2 regions of the Solibacillus kalamii genome follow, and region 2 is predicted to be linked to the other one. Evidence: riboswitches for the same ligand, from Rfam matches in the RefSeq annotation. Region 2 holds a riboswitch; the other holds the start of a gene.
What was found. A riboswitch is a leader RNA that binds a small molecule or an ion and turns the genes downstream of it on or off. The one in region 2 is predicted to bind preQ1.

Region 1 (6,805 bases), on a different contig from region 2:
TCTTCACATTGCCATATGAATTGGATGAAGCGGGGGATTGGGAATGAAATATGTTGAACAGATAAAATCTCTTTTATTAGCATTCCTCGTTTTACTCAGCATTGTGTTCACACTTCTTATTTGGAATTACAAACCGGAATATGAAACGATAAAGGAGACCCAGATTGAGGAAGTACTTGTCGGCAAACCTAAGGATTTACAGGAAGTAATAAAACCGTACAGATTGTTGTATCGCCAAAATGACCAATTTTACGGGACAGTCTCTTCAACACCTTTAAAAGGTTTATATAAACACTTACGTTCATGGCAAGTTTACGAGATGGAATTAATTAAAAATGACCTTTCAGACAGTAAAATGAATGAAATGGTGCGTACGAATAATCGTATAACAATGTTTTATAATGAAGAAATTCCTTTGCGCGTTTTCTCTAATCTATTGTCATATAATGAAAATGAAATACCGGATGCAAGCTTTACACGTCTTATTATAGACTGGTCAAATGTTGAAAATAGCGATCAGATACAGTTGCTCTTCCTAAACACAGAAAAACGTTTATATTATAGAGCGTATGCAAGCGTACCGGATAAGGATTATTTCATGGAGAAGGTAATTGAACCGGCAAATGATTATAGCCAATATGTTGAAGTTGAACGGGATGCTTTACGTTCTTTATATGTAGCCAAAGATCCTATACAGTCAGCAAGGTACAGATATTTAGCTGAAGAGATTAAACCTGATCTATTTAAAAAGATTCTGTTCACCGATTTAAAAATCGTACAACGGAATATTGAAAGTTCTCAATCCGAACGCTTTACTGATGGGACATCGTTAATGACAGTTGATAGCCAAAATCGTATTATAAATTATGTATACCCGACTGCAGAAAGTATTGCACCGATTCCTCCCGCAAGATTATTAATAGATAGCTTTAATTATATAAATGATCATGGTGGGTTTTCAATGGATTACCGCTTGTCCTCTATGAACATTGGAAGGCATAGTACAGAGTATCAGCTATTTGTACAGGGGCTTCCTGTATACAGTGATGTTACGATAACGCGTCTAGTAACTACATGGGGGGAAAACCGTATTTTCCGTTACCGCCGTCCTTATTATTCAATAGGGTCAGTTTTCCAAAGAGTACCGAGAGAGCTCGAATCAGGAGAACAAATAATTGAATCACTGCGTAAAAATGATAATAACTTATTTAAAGAAACAGAGGAAATCGTTGTTGGGTACGAGTTAACGCAGGAAAAATCTGAGGAAGATACGGATATAATCGTATTGGAGCCACGTTGGTTTGCCGTTACAAACAATGAATGGACACGCCTTTCACCCCAGGAAATAGGGGGTGATGAATTTGGATTGGAGTAGAACGAAAACTATTTTTATATGGGTTTTTCTAGTATTGAATATCTTTTTATATACGCAGTATTTAGAGAGCTATAAAGAAGGAGAGAAAATAGAAGTTTTAGGGGAAACGGTGGAAATCGAAGCCCGTTTGAAGGAAGATAATATAACGTATATTGCCCTTCCGAACAATAAGGAAAGTGCGGCATATTATTCCGGACAAATTAAAAATTTCTCTCCATCTGAAGTGCCATACTTTCCGAATCAAAGTGCAACGATTGAAAATAACAATAAGCTGGTTGTGACGATGGACAAGCCTGTGAAACTTCAGAAAAGCGATACCCGAGATTCATATACTGATTTTGTCCACAACAATGTATATGAAGGTGATTCCTATGTGCTTTGGAATATTGATGAAGAGAAAAAAGAAGCGACATTTTTCCAGAAGGTAAACGATGTAACATTGTATTATAATGTGCGTGGTTATGTAAAACTTTATTGGGATGATAACAACCGCATTGTTTCCTATGAGCAAACAATGCTGGAAGAGCATAAAAAATTAGATAAAGAACAGAATCTATTAACTGCAAGACAAGTATTGCAGATTTTATATGGAAAGAATTTATTAAAACCAGATTCTCAGATTACGGAAATGAATCTAGGCTACTCTACAATTGTTCAATTAACGCAAACACAAGTATTTGCACCGACATGGGAAGTACGGGTGAAGCTGGCTGATGACAAGGAAGAAATACATTTTGTGAATGCGGTACAGGGACGAATTGTAGAGATCCAAAATGATTTATCCGAAATTGTCGAGCAGACAGAGGATTTGGAATAGTAGGGAGTTTTAACAATGCGATTTAGCGTTTTAGCAAGTGGCAGTACAGGAAACGCAGTCTACGTAGAAAATGATGAACATTCATTTTTGATTGATGCAGGCTTAAGCGGAAAGAAAATGGAGCAACTGTTTGCTAATATAGATCGTGATATGAAAAATTTATCAGGTATTTTAGTAACACATGAGCATAGTGATCATATTAAAGGGCTCGGTGTCATTGCACGTAAATATAATATTCCTGTATTTGCAAATGCAAAAACATGGACAGCAATGGATGGGCTCGTAGGAACAATTCCGACAGATTTATGTTTCGATTTTGATATGGAAACAGTAAAAACATTTGGAGGACTGGATATTCAATCATTTGCCGTGTCTCACGATGCTGCTGAACCGATGTTCTATACATTCTATGAAAACGGACGAAAGCTTGTTGTCATTACAGATACAGGCTATGTCAGCGACCGGATGAAAGGATATATCTCAGCGGCAGATGCCTATGTATTTGAAAGTAATCATGATGTGAGTATGCTTCAAATGGGCAAATACCCTTGGAGTATTAAACGCCGTATATTATCCGATGTAGGACATGTTTCGAACGAAGATGCTGCAGTGGCAATGGCAGATGTTGTAGCTGAAAAACCGACACAAATTTATTTGGCGCATTTAAGTAAAGACAACAATATGAAAGATCTGGCGCGGATGAGCGTAGAACAGACATTGCAGTCTTGCGGCATTATGGCAGGGGAATATCTGCATCTGCATGATACCGATGCAAATGAGCCGACAAGGCTTGTGACAGTTTAATTTCAGCAAGGCATAATTGAAGTAAATATGGGTAAAAGATAGGTGTGTTAAAAGTTTCTACTTTTAGCATACCTTTTTAATTTTATTGACAATTTTTAATTAGGTTTTATGAGATTTTCATCTAATTTTAATGTTAAGTGTGTATGCTATCAGTAAGAAGAAATAAGGAAGGATGAGCGATATGGGATACTATCCTGAAGACGATAAGAAAGAAACCCAAAATGATCGTATTGCAGAGCTTGAGGCTCGTTTAAAAAGAGAAGAAGAAGAAAAAAAACAGCGGCAGAATAGAAAAGAAAAAAAAGGCGGCAGTAAAGGCGGGTACTTTTTATCTGGCTTGAGCGGTGTTGTCGTTGGTGCTTTATTATTATGGCTCCTGCTTCCCTCATTGGCAAACCAGTTACCAGGTGGTAATGAAGTGAACTCGGTTACAAATGACTCCCCCAACTCAACAATTAGTCAAACTGCAACAGAGGTGACAACAGATGTAACAAATGCGGTCGAAAAAGTATCGAGTGCCGTTGTTGGGATTACAAATATTCAAAATGTAGCACCGAACTTCTGGAACCAAAGTACGGGAGAAGCTCAAGCGGTAGGTAGCGGTTCAGGCGTTGTATATAAAAAAGAAGGGAACTTTGCCTTTATCGTTACAAATCACCATGTTGTGGATGGTGCAGAACAAATTGAAGTAACTTTAGACGATGGTGAGAAAGTAAAAGCAGAGCTTATTGGTTCTGATATTTGGACAGACTTAGCAATACTTTCAATACCAAGTGAAGGAATTGAAACAGTAGCTAACTTCGGAGATTCGGATGTATTAAAACAAGGTGAAACGGTAATTGCCATCGGAAATCCATTAGGATTAGATTTTTATGGTTCGGTAACAACAGGTGTAATTTCAGGGAAAGATCGGTCTGTACCAGTCGATTTAAATGAAGATGGTGCGGAAGACTGGTCAACAGAAGTATTACAGACTGATGCAGCGATCAATTCAGGGAACTCTGGTGGCGCTTTAGTGAATATTGCAGGAGAATTAATCGGTATAAATTCGATGAAAATTGCCCAGTCTTCAGTTGAGGGCTTAGGATTTGCAATTCCGATCAATTCAGCAATTCCAATTATTGAACAACTCGAAAAGCATGGTGAAGTACAACGCCCAACAATGGGAATTTCCTTAGTCGATTTAACGGAAGTACCGGCTTATTATCAACAGCAAACATTAAAATTGCCTGAAGAAGTAACAAATGGCGTTGTCATTTCTCAAGTTGTACGAGGTTCAGCTGCTGATAAAGCTGGTTTGCAACAGTACGATGTCATTGTGGAGATGGATGGCGAAAAAATTGAAAATGCAATTGAGCTTCGCAAACATCTATATAATGAAAAATCCATTGGCGATACACTAAAAATTAAAGTATATCGTAACGGTAAAATAGTAGAAGCTAATTTAGAGTTAGTGGAAAATGCACAATTGTAAATGTGGATAACTTAATTAAAGAGTGAAATTGTACACAACGGGTAGAGAAGAAAAAGGCTTGTCTTTTCTACTCGTTTTTTGTCTGTTACAATGGGTTGTGGATAACATTTCAAAAATTGTGAATAAGTTTGTGGAAATTTCAGAAAAGAAAGAAGGTTTAAAAATGAAGACATACAGCTGTGAAACCCATATAGATCATGCGTTAGATATGCACGTGGCAGAAACGGAACAATTCCCTATGATGGATTTTTTATCGGAAGAGGAAAAGTTATCAACAACTTGTTCTTACTGTGAACAGTCAGCAACATATGTTGTATCAAGTAAATAACTTTACACAATATATAGTTTTTATTTGTGGATATGTGCATAACTTTTGTGGATAACTTGTTTGTAAATGGAACGTAAAGGTGGATAAGTTGTGAATATTACTATCATCTCGGTTGGTAAATTAAAAGAAAAGTATTTAAAAATGGGCATCGAGGAATATGTGAAGCGATTAGGCGGCTATGCAAAAATCGATTTAGTAGAAGTCCCGGATGAAAAAGCACCTGAACAGTTAAGCGATGCCGATATGGAAATCGTCAAACGAAAAGAAGGTGACCGTATCCTTGCGAAAATTAATGATGGTACATATGTCATCGCTTTGGCACTCGACGGTAAAATGAAAACGAGCGAAGAAATGGCGGCAGATTTAGAGGCGCTGATGACTTACGGGAAAAGCAAAGTTGCGTTTGTTATAGGCGGGTCATTAGGGTTGCATACGGATGTACTTAAGCGCGCGGATGAAAAACTATGCTTCGGAAAAATGACGCTGCCTCACCAGTTGATGAAACTTGTGCTAGTAGAACAGATTTACCGCAGTTTTAGAATAATTAAGGGTGAACCTTATCATAAGTAAGTGCGGTTTTATTGGAATTACATTTGAAATCTTCTGGAAACTTATATATTATAATCTTATACAATAACGCCCGAAGTAAAACGGGAGAGGTTCATAGCTAATACCCTCTATAAAAAACTATGGAAACATGACAATTCGCCATGTCCATATAGGACATGGCTTTTTATGTTTTAATCATATGTTTTAATAGAACGATTCGTAGCAACCTCTCTTGGAAAGTGTCGGAAACATTTTACGAGGGAGTTTTTATATTTATATGCTGGAGGAGATTTTAACGTATGCCAGATTTTAGAATTGTCGATAAGCTACAAAAAATGGATGTAGATATTAAAAGAAGTCAATTAAAGTATCATGCAAAACGTGTGCTTGTGAGTAAAGAGTTTACGTTTGACGCCGCGCATCATTTACATAACTATGAGGGAAAGTGTAAAAATCTACATGGACATACGTATCGTGTGATTTTAGGCTTAAGCGGTTATACGGACGATCGAGGATTGATGATTGACTTTGGGGATATTAAGGAAATGTGGAAGCAAATCGAAACATATTTGGACCATCATTATATCAATGAAACGCTACCACCGATGAATACAACAGCTGAAAATATTGTTGTTTGGATTTATGAAAAGTTACATGAAGCTTTGCAAAAGGAGCAACGTTATGATGGTGCACGTGTAGAGTTTATTAAGCTATATGAAACGCCTACGAGCTATGCTGAAGCAAGAAGGGAATGGATGGAAGTTGAGTAAAGTCCCTGTAATCGAAATTTTCGGTCCTACAATTCAAGGCGAGGGTATGGTAATAGGTCAGAAGACGATGTTTGTACGCACAGCTGGATGTGATTATGCCTGTTCTTGGTGCGATTCGTCATTTACATGGGATGGAAGCGGCAAGCATTTAATCGTGCAAATGACGGCGGAGGATATTTGGATGGAGTTAAAACGTCTTGGTGGAAATAGGTTTTCGTTTGTCACAATTTCAGGAGGAAATCCAGCACTTCTTTACAACTTAGGTGCACTGATTGCCATTTTGAAAAAAAATAATATAAAAATTGGGGTAGAGACGCAAGGAAGTAAGTGGCAGGATTGGCTATACGATATCGATGAATTGACAATTTCGCCAAAACCACCTAGCTCAGGTATGACCACAGATTTTTTGATGCTGTCTCATATTTTAGAGAAGTTGAAAATTCGAAATGGTAATCAGCAAATGTCGCTAAAAATCGTAGTGTTTAATCAAGAGGATTATGAGTATGCCAAAGAAGTACATCGACGATACCCAGACACTCCACTTTATTTACAAGTCGGAAATGATGACATTACCTCTTTAGACACTGGCCAATTAGCAAACTATCTATTGGCAAAGTATGAAATGCTCATTGATCAAGTGATGATGGATGAACAATTAAACGATGTTAAAGTACTGCCACAGCTGCAT
Region 2 (6,805 bases):
CTTCTGAAGGTGATTTGCCTTCTAATAAAATTTGTGCCGCCATTTGCCCTGCTTCATAGCCGATATCGTAGTATTCGAAACCGTATGCTGCTAAACCGCCTCGCTCTACTGAATCAAGCTCACCAACAACTAGCGGTAATTTGTTTGCATCTGCTACTTCGATTACAGATTCAAGTGCCGATACAACAGTATTATCTGTAATAATATAAAATGCATCTACTTTTCCTACTAATGATTCTGCTGCCTGGCGTACTTCAGATGAAGCAGATACCGCTGCTTCCACAATCGTTACGCCTTCTTTTGCTGCAATTTCTTTTACTGCCGCAATTTGTGCAACTGAGTTTTGCTCACCAGCGTTAAATACCATCCCTACATTTTTTGCCCCTAATTCTTTTAGGAAAGCAACTGTTTTCGGCATTGTTTCCGGATGTAAATCAATCGTACCTGTTACGTTAGCACCAGGTGTTGCCATTGACTCGATCAATTCTGCACCTACTGCATCCGTTACCGATGTGAAGATAACCGGAATATCGGAAGTTGCGCTTTTTGCCGCCTGTGCTGAAGGTGTTGAGTTCGCGAAAATCAGATCTACATTATCCCCGACTAACTGCTGGGCGATTGTCATGTTCGCACTGTTATCGTTGTTTGCTGATTTATCTACGTATTCTGCTTTAATACCTGCATCTTCAATTGCTTTTTTAAACCCTTCTTTTGCTGCATCTAATGATGGATGCTCAACAATTTGTGTTGTCCCGATTTTAAATGTTTTTTCACTATCTGCATTAGCTGTATCTACAGCCTCGCCATTTGTTGTCTCATTCGAAGATGTCTCGCTCTCTTCCGCGCCACAAGCAGCTAATAATAAAAGAAGCCCGAATAATAAAAAGGACAGCTTCATTAAGTTTTTTCTCATCTTATTTCCCCCTAGTTTACTTTATCGGTTTAAAGCGCCGAACTTCATTTGGATGAAGTGTGTTGGAATAATATTACCGCGTCATATTTAGATAGTCAATAACATTTAGAATATTCTGAATTTATTCTAGGTAATGCGCCTTATTTTAAAATTTACTTGCTACACTTCAAACCGCTATGCGGCGGGGTTTGTTGAACTTTTTACTCTTTGTAAATTTTTTGAACAATTATTGAAAAAAAAGACCTATAAATCTTTACTTTTATTTTCAATATTGCTATGATTGCAGTTGCTTTGCGTGGTTCGTAACCATCCCACGTTAAAAAACTAGGAGGAATTTCATATGAAAGTAAAGTTTATTGCAGCGAGTGCCATTATTGCAGCATTGTATATTGCTGTCACAATGCTTGTTGCACCAATTAGCTTTGGGCAAGTACAGTTCCGTATTGCCGAAATTTTTAACCATTTAGTCGCTTTTAACCCGCGCTATATGTTAGGTGTTGTTTTAGGTGTATTTATTTCCAATTTCCTGCTGTCTTCAATCGGTCCAATTGACTTAATATTCGGTGTGGGACATACGATTATTACACTGGGAATTTTCATATTCATTTGTAAGTTTGTGAAAAATATTTGGGCTCGTCTGATCATTAATACAACGCTATTTACGTTTACAATGTTTATCATTGCAGCACAGCTGAATATTGTACTCGGCTTCCCGTTCTGGGAAACTTGGCTGTTTGTAGCATTTGGCGAATTTGTTGTATTGGCGGTTGGAGCACCGATTATGTACACTTTAAATAAACGATTGAATTTCAAAAAATTAATTTAATATCGATTGTTTCACCAGCTGTCTTTTAAACGCCAGCTGGTTTTTTTATTTAGCGAAAACATTTTAGAATTGTTTGACATTTCGTTTTTCAGTGTTAGAATAAAGCATATTAAATTATTATTTACGGTAGCAGGTTGCGGGAGCGCGACCACCGTTTTCGTTTAGTTGAGCTTAGTTGAGTAAATTGTTGAATAAGAAAAGTAGCATTTATTGTTTTGTCCAGAGAGCGTATGGATGGTGAAAATACGTCAAAAGGTAAATGTGAATGGGCCTTATGAAAGCTGCTGGCGCTAGTCGGTGGACGGTACCCTGCCGTTATCAGGTTTAAGTGGAGGCATGGCTTTTTTGGCATGCTTCAAACGAGGTGGCAACGCGGTGCAGATCGTCCTCAGCAAAAGTTAATTCTTTTGCTGAGGGCGATTTTTTTTTATTCAGCAAACTATAATTACAAGATTGCTAAATAATCCGAATCGTAAAGGCGTAGTTTATTTCAAAAAAGGAGTGTTTCAAATGGTAGTTCAGCAACATTTTCGTACATCAATGAAAAAAGTAAATGGGGATTTACTGACACCGATTTCTATTTTCCAGCGATTGCAAGGTGAACGGAAGTTTTTATTGGAAAGTTCCTCTAAATATGATGGTAATGGACGCTATTCGTTCATCGGGGTCAATCCCCGCAAAACATATATCGGGACAGATGATAAGCTCTTAGATCATACGCATCATTCAAAAAAAGCCTACACATATGAAGGCGAACTGATCCAACTCTTAAAACAAGCGATGCCGCGTATCTCGTCACATACGGAATATCCGTTTACAGGTGGCGGGATTGGCTATATTCATGCATTGCAAAAGCCATTGCCTGAACTGCAGTTTCACGTTTACGATACACTCGTTATTTTTGATCATTTAACAGATGAAATCGCTGTTTTCCATACAAATATTGAAGCAGAGCAAGTAGAGCCAAACATTAATCAATTGATTGAACAGCTGTTTACAACACCAACACCTGAACAGTCAGCCTACACATTGCAACATGTCGAAAAAGATGAAAATGAACGTTATCGCGCACAATTTACAGGTGACGCCCTTTCTCTTTATCGAAAAATGCGCATTGAGCACGCTGCACCATATATGTACTATGTCGAATTTGATGATTGCACAGTAATCGGTACGTCACAATCAAACTACATGCAAGTAAAAGACGGAAATATTTCCGTTACGAATGATGCACCGTCAATTGAACGCTATAGTACGGAAAATTCAGTGCAACAACTTGCCAATGTTACAACAGGTACGTTAAGCCCTACCCTTCATGCAATCGATGTCGTGAAAGGGCTATTACCAGCACAAGGCTTGATCGGCTATATCGGCTTTAATGGGCAAGTCGATTTCACAACACCTGAACAGACGATAATAATTCAAGGAAATGTCGCTCAGCTTCATTCGAAAGCAGATGAAGAAGTGCCATTCCACTCTTTACTGAAAGGATGATGAACATGTCTTTACTTCCATACATTGAACAGATTGAGCGAAAAGAGCACTTAGTTTTTGAGGAAATGCAGCAGGCGGCACAGCTTATTTTTAATGAGCAAACACCGAAAGAACAGATCGCCTCTTTTTTAACAGCCATGAGTGCAAAAGGTGAAACAGCACACGAAGTTGCAGGTTTAGCTTCTGTAATGAAATCACATGCCGTGGCCGTCGACGTACCAGAAGGCATTTATATCGATAATTGTGGCACAGGTGGCGACGGACTTCAAAGCTTCAATATTAGTACGACTTCCGCTTTTGTATTGGCAGGTGGAGGCATTTCGGTAGCGAAGCACGGCAATAGAAAAGTATCAAGTGCTTCAGGAAGTTCGGATGTGTTAGAGGCACTTGGCATTACGCTATTGCCGAATATCGAGCAAACATCCGAATTACTCAAACAACATGGTATCGCCTTTTTACATGCACCGAATATGCATCCAAAATTAAAACGGATCGGTGAAGTGCGACAGGCAATCGGAAAGCCAACGATTTTCAATTTAGTCGGCCCCCTGACAAACCCTGTTCCATTAAAAACACAGTTTGTCGGCATTAACCGACCGAACTTCACGATGGATTATGCGGAAGTGCTCCATATGCTTGGACGTGAGCGTGCAATCGTCGTATCTGGTGCACAAGGAATGGATGAAGCTTCACTGGATGGTGAAAATACTTTTGTGCTGTTAGACCGCGGGGATATGATTCCATTTAAACTGCGCGCTGAAGATGTGGGCTTAGCCGCACAGCCACTTTCTGCCATACGCGGCGGCACTCCTGCAGAAAATGCGGACATTATGCGTGATTTATTAAAAGGAAAACAAAGCGTGTATTTCGATACGGTTCTCTTAAATGCCGGCATTGGCTTCTTTGCATATGGGCTTGCCGCGACGATGAAGGAAGGAATCGATATGGCGAAGGACAGCATTTTGTCCGGACGCGCTTATGAAAAGTTAGAAAATATCGTTGCTTACAGCGAAAAACAGTTGCAGGAGGAACCCGTAAAATGACGATTTTAGACCGTATTATTGACCAAAAAAAGACTGAGCTGCCACAATTGCTTTCGACAAAGCCTGTGTTTTTATCAATTGATAAGGCCCGACCTTCTTTATATGAAACATTGATGTCAGCCAATTCATTGCAAGTAATTTCGGAAATGAAGCGTGCCTCCCCTTCCAAAGGTGATATTGCGACAGAAGTCGACCCTGTTGAGCAAGCTTTACAATATGAAGAAGCAGGTGCTGCCTGTATTTCCGTATTGACAGAGCGCGCATTTTTTAAAGGAAGCTATGGGGATTTAAATGCAGTTGCGAATGCTGTGAACATCCCGGTTTTATGTAAAGACTTCATCATTCATGAAGTGCAGATCGACTATGCAAAAGCTGCCGGCGCATCGGTTGTACTGTTGATTGTCGCAGCATTAACAGACGTTCAGCTGAAATCCCTACACGCCTATGCAACAGAAAAACAGCTTGAAGTGCTCGTTGAAGTACATGATGCCGAGGAATTAAAGCGTGCCCTTGCCATTGGGGCAAACATCATCGGGGTAAATAACCGGAATCTGAAAACATTCGATGTTTCACTTTCAGCAACACTTGAAATTGCGCAGCTTCTTCCCCCATCACCGATTGCCTTTATTAGTGAAAGCGGCATTTCAGGTCCGGAAGATGCACAGTTTGTGGCGAATGCTGGCGCAAAAGGAATATTAGTCGGAGAGGCATTAATGCGCAGCGGAAACGTCAAAAAATCACTTAAAGCCCTACAAATCGACATAACAGCAAAGGTTGGCGAAAATCGATGACAAAAGTAAAAATTTGCGGATTAAAAGAAATCGAACATGTGGAAACAGCGGTCAAAGCAGGTGCTGATTTTATCGGATTTATGTTTGCGCCCAGTAAACGACGCATTACAGTAGAGGAAGCAGTGGAACTGGCAAAGGCAATTCCGAGTACGGTCAAGAAAGTCGGGGTTTTTGTCAATGAAGAGTCAGCCACTATTCGTCAAATTGCAAAAGAAGTCGGACTCGATTATATCCAGTATCACGGGGACGAGACACCCGAACAAATTCAGGGGATCGGACTGCCGGCAATTAAAGCGTTCTCGATTCGTGGTGAAGAGGATGTGATGCGTGCGGCGACATATGATGTGGACTACTATTTGTTTGATGCGCCTGGAAGTGACTTCCGTGGAGGGAGCGGAAAATCCTTTGACTGGATGCTCCTCGATAAAATGAAAATCCCGCTTGAAAAGGTTATTTTGGCAGGTGGATTAAATAATGAAAATGTTGGACTGGCGATTATGCTTGTCGAGCCATTTGCGGTAGATGTTTCAAGTGGTGTAGAAGTAGATGGTCGAAAAAGTTCAGCAGCGATTACGAATTTTATTGAAACAGCAAAAGGAGAGTTGATTTTATGACGACAGTAAAAGGACGCTTCGGGCGATTCGGTGGTCAATTTGTGCCCGAGACATTGATGACTTCACTTGAGGAATTGGAGCTTGCATATGAGGAAGCAAAAAAGGACCCCTCTTTCCAGGAAGAACTTGACTATTATTTAAAGCAATATGTCGGACGGGAAACTCCCCTTTATTTTGCGGAGCGTTTAACAAAAAAAGTCGGCGGTGCAAAAATCTATTTAAAGCGCGAAGATTTAAATCATACTGGCGCACATAAAATAAATAATGCGATTGGCCAAGCACTTTTAGCAAAGCGTATGGGGAAGAAAAAAATTGTCGCTGAAACAGGGGCAGGTCAGCATGGTGTCGCAACGGCAACTGCTTGTGCATTGCTTGATATGGAATGTATCGTTTATATGGGGGCAGAAGATGTACGCCGCCAGCAACTGAACGTTTTCCGTATGGAGCTGCTCGGGACAAAAGTTGTTGCAGTAGAAAAAGGCTCCGCAACATTAAAAGATGCGGTTAATGAAGCATTGCGTCACTGGGTTACTCATATAGAAGATACGCATTACATTTTAGGATCAGCACTTGGGCCACACCCCTTCCCTACAATTGTCCGTGATTTCCAGCGTGTTATTGGGGATGAAACACGTGCCCAAATTTTACAGCAGGAAGGAAGTCTTCCGGATACAGTTATTGCTTGTATTGGCGGCGGCAGTAATGCGATCGGAATGTTCTATCCGTTCGTGGAAGATCAGGATGTTGCATTATATGGCGTGGAAGCTGCAGGTTCCGGTGTTAATACCGACAAGCATGCGGCAGCAATTCATGTTGGAAAAACAGGCGTCCTTCACGGTGCGTTCATGTACTTATTGCAGGATGATAACGGTTTTGTTCAAGAAGCCCATTCAATTTCAGCGGGACTTGATTATCCGGGAGTTGGACCTGAGCACTGTCATTTACATGAAACAGGTCGTGCTGCCTACCCATCCGTTACAGATGAACAGGCACTTGAAGGTGTGAAGCTTTTATGTGAAACGGAAGGAATCTTACCGGCATTGGAAAGCGCGCATGCCGTATACTATGCAAGTCAATTTGCCAAAAACCGTCCTGCTGATGAAATTGTTGTTGTTTGCTTATCA

Region 1: another riboswitch for preQ1. It lies ahead of queD (6-carboxytetrahydropterin synthase QueD); the one in region 2 lies ahead of CBM15_RS03255 (QueT transporter family protein).

The regions. Positions count from the first base shown of each region.
Region 1 covers NZ_NHNT01000009.1:117,072-123,876, reverse strand. Annotated here, with positions in the region: gene walK (cell wall metabolism sensor histidine kinase WalK) at 1-47, shown strand, start outside; gene CBM15_RS13460 (YycH family regulatory protein) at 44-1,375, shown strand; gene CBM15_RS13455 (two-component system regulatory protein YycI) at 1,356-2,192, shown strand; gene CBM15_RS13450 (MBL fold metallo-hydrolase) at 2,208-2,996, shown strand; gene CBM15_RS13445 (S1C family serine protease) at 3,178-4,470, shown strand; gene CBM15_RS13440 (CxxH/CxxC protein) at 4,634-4,798, shown strand; gene rlmH (23S rRNA (pseudouridine(1915)-N(3))-methyltransferase RlmH) at 4,889-5,368, shown strand; PreQ1 riboswitch class I at 5,449-5,495, shown strand; gene queD (6-carboxytetrahydropterin synthase QueD) at 5,647-6,117, shown strand; gene queE (7-carboxy-7-deazaguanine synthase QueE) at 6,110-6,805, shown strand, end outside.
Region 2 covers NZ_NHNT01000001.1:695,550-702,354, forward strand. Annotated here, with positions in the region: gene CBM15_RS03250 (ABC transporter substrate-binding protein) at 1-913, opposite strand, end outside; PreQ1 riboswitch class I at 1,203-1,247, shown strand; gene CBM15_RS03255 (QueT transporter family protein) at 1,254-1,739, shown strand; T-box leader at 1,918-2,132, shown strand; gene CBM15_RS03260 (metal ABC transporter ATP-binding protein) at 2,250-3,233, shown strand; gene trpD (anthranilate phosphoribosyltransferase) at 3,239-4,276, shown strand; gene trpC (indole-3-glycerol phosphate synthase TrpC) at 4,273-5,067, shown strand; gene CBM15_RS03275 (phosphoribosylanthranilate isomerase) at 5,064-5,681, shown strand; gene trpB (tryptophan synthase subunit beta) at 5,678-6,805, shown strand, end outside.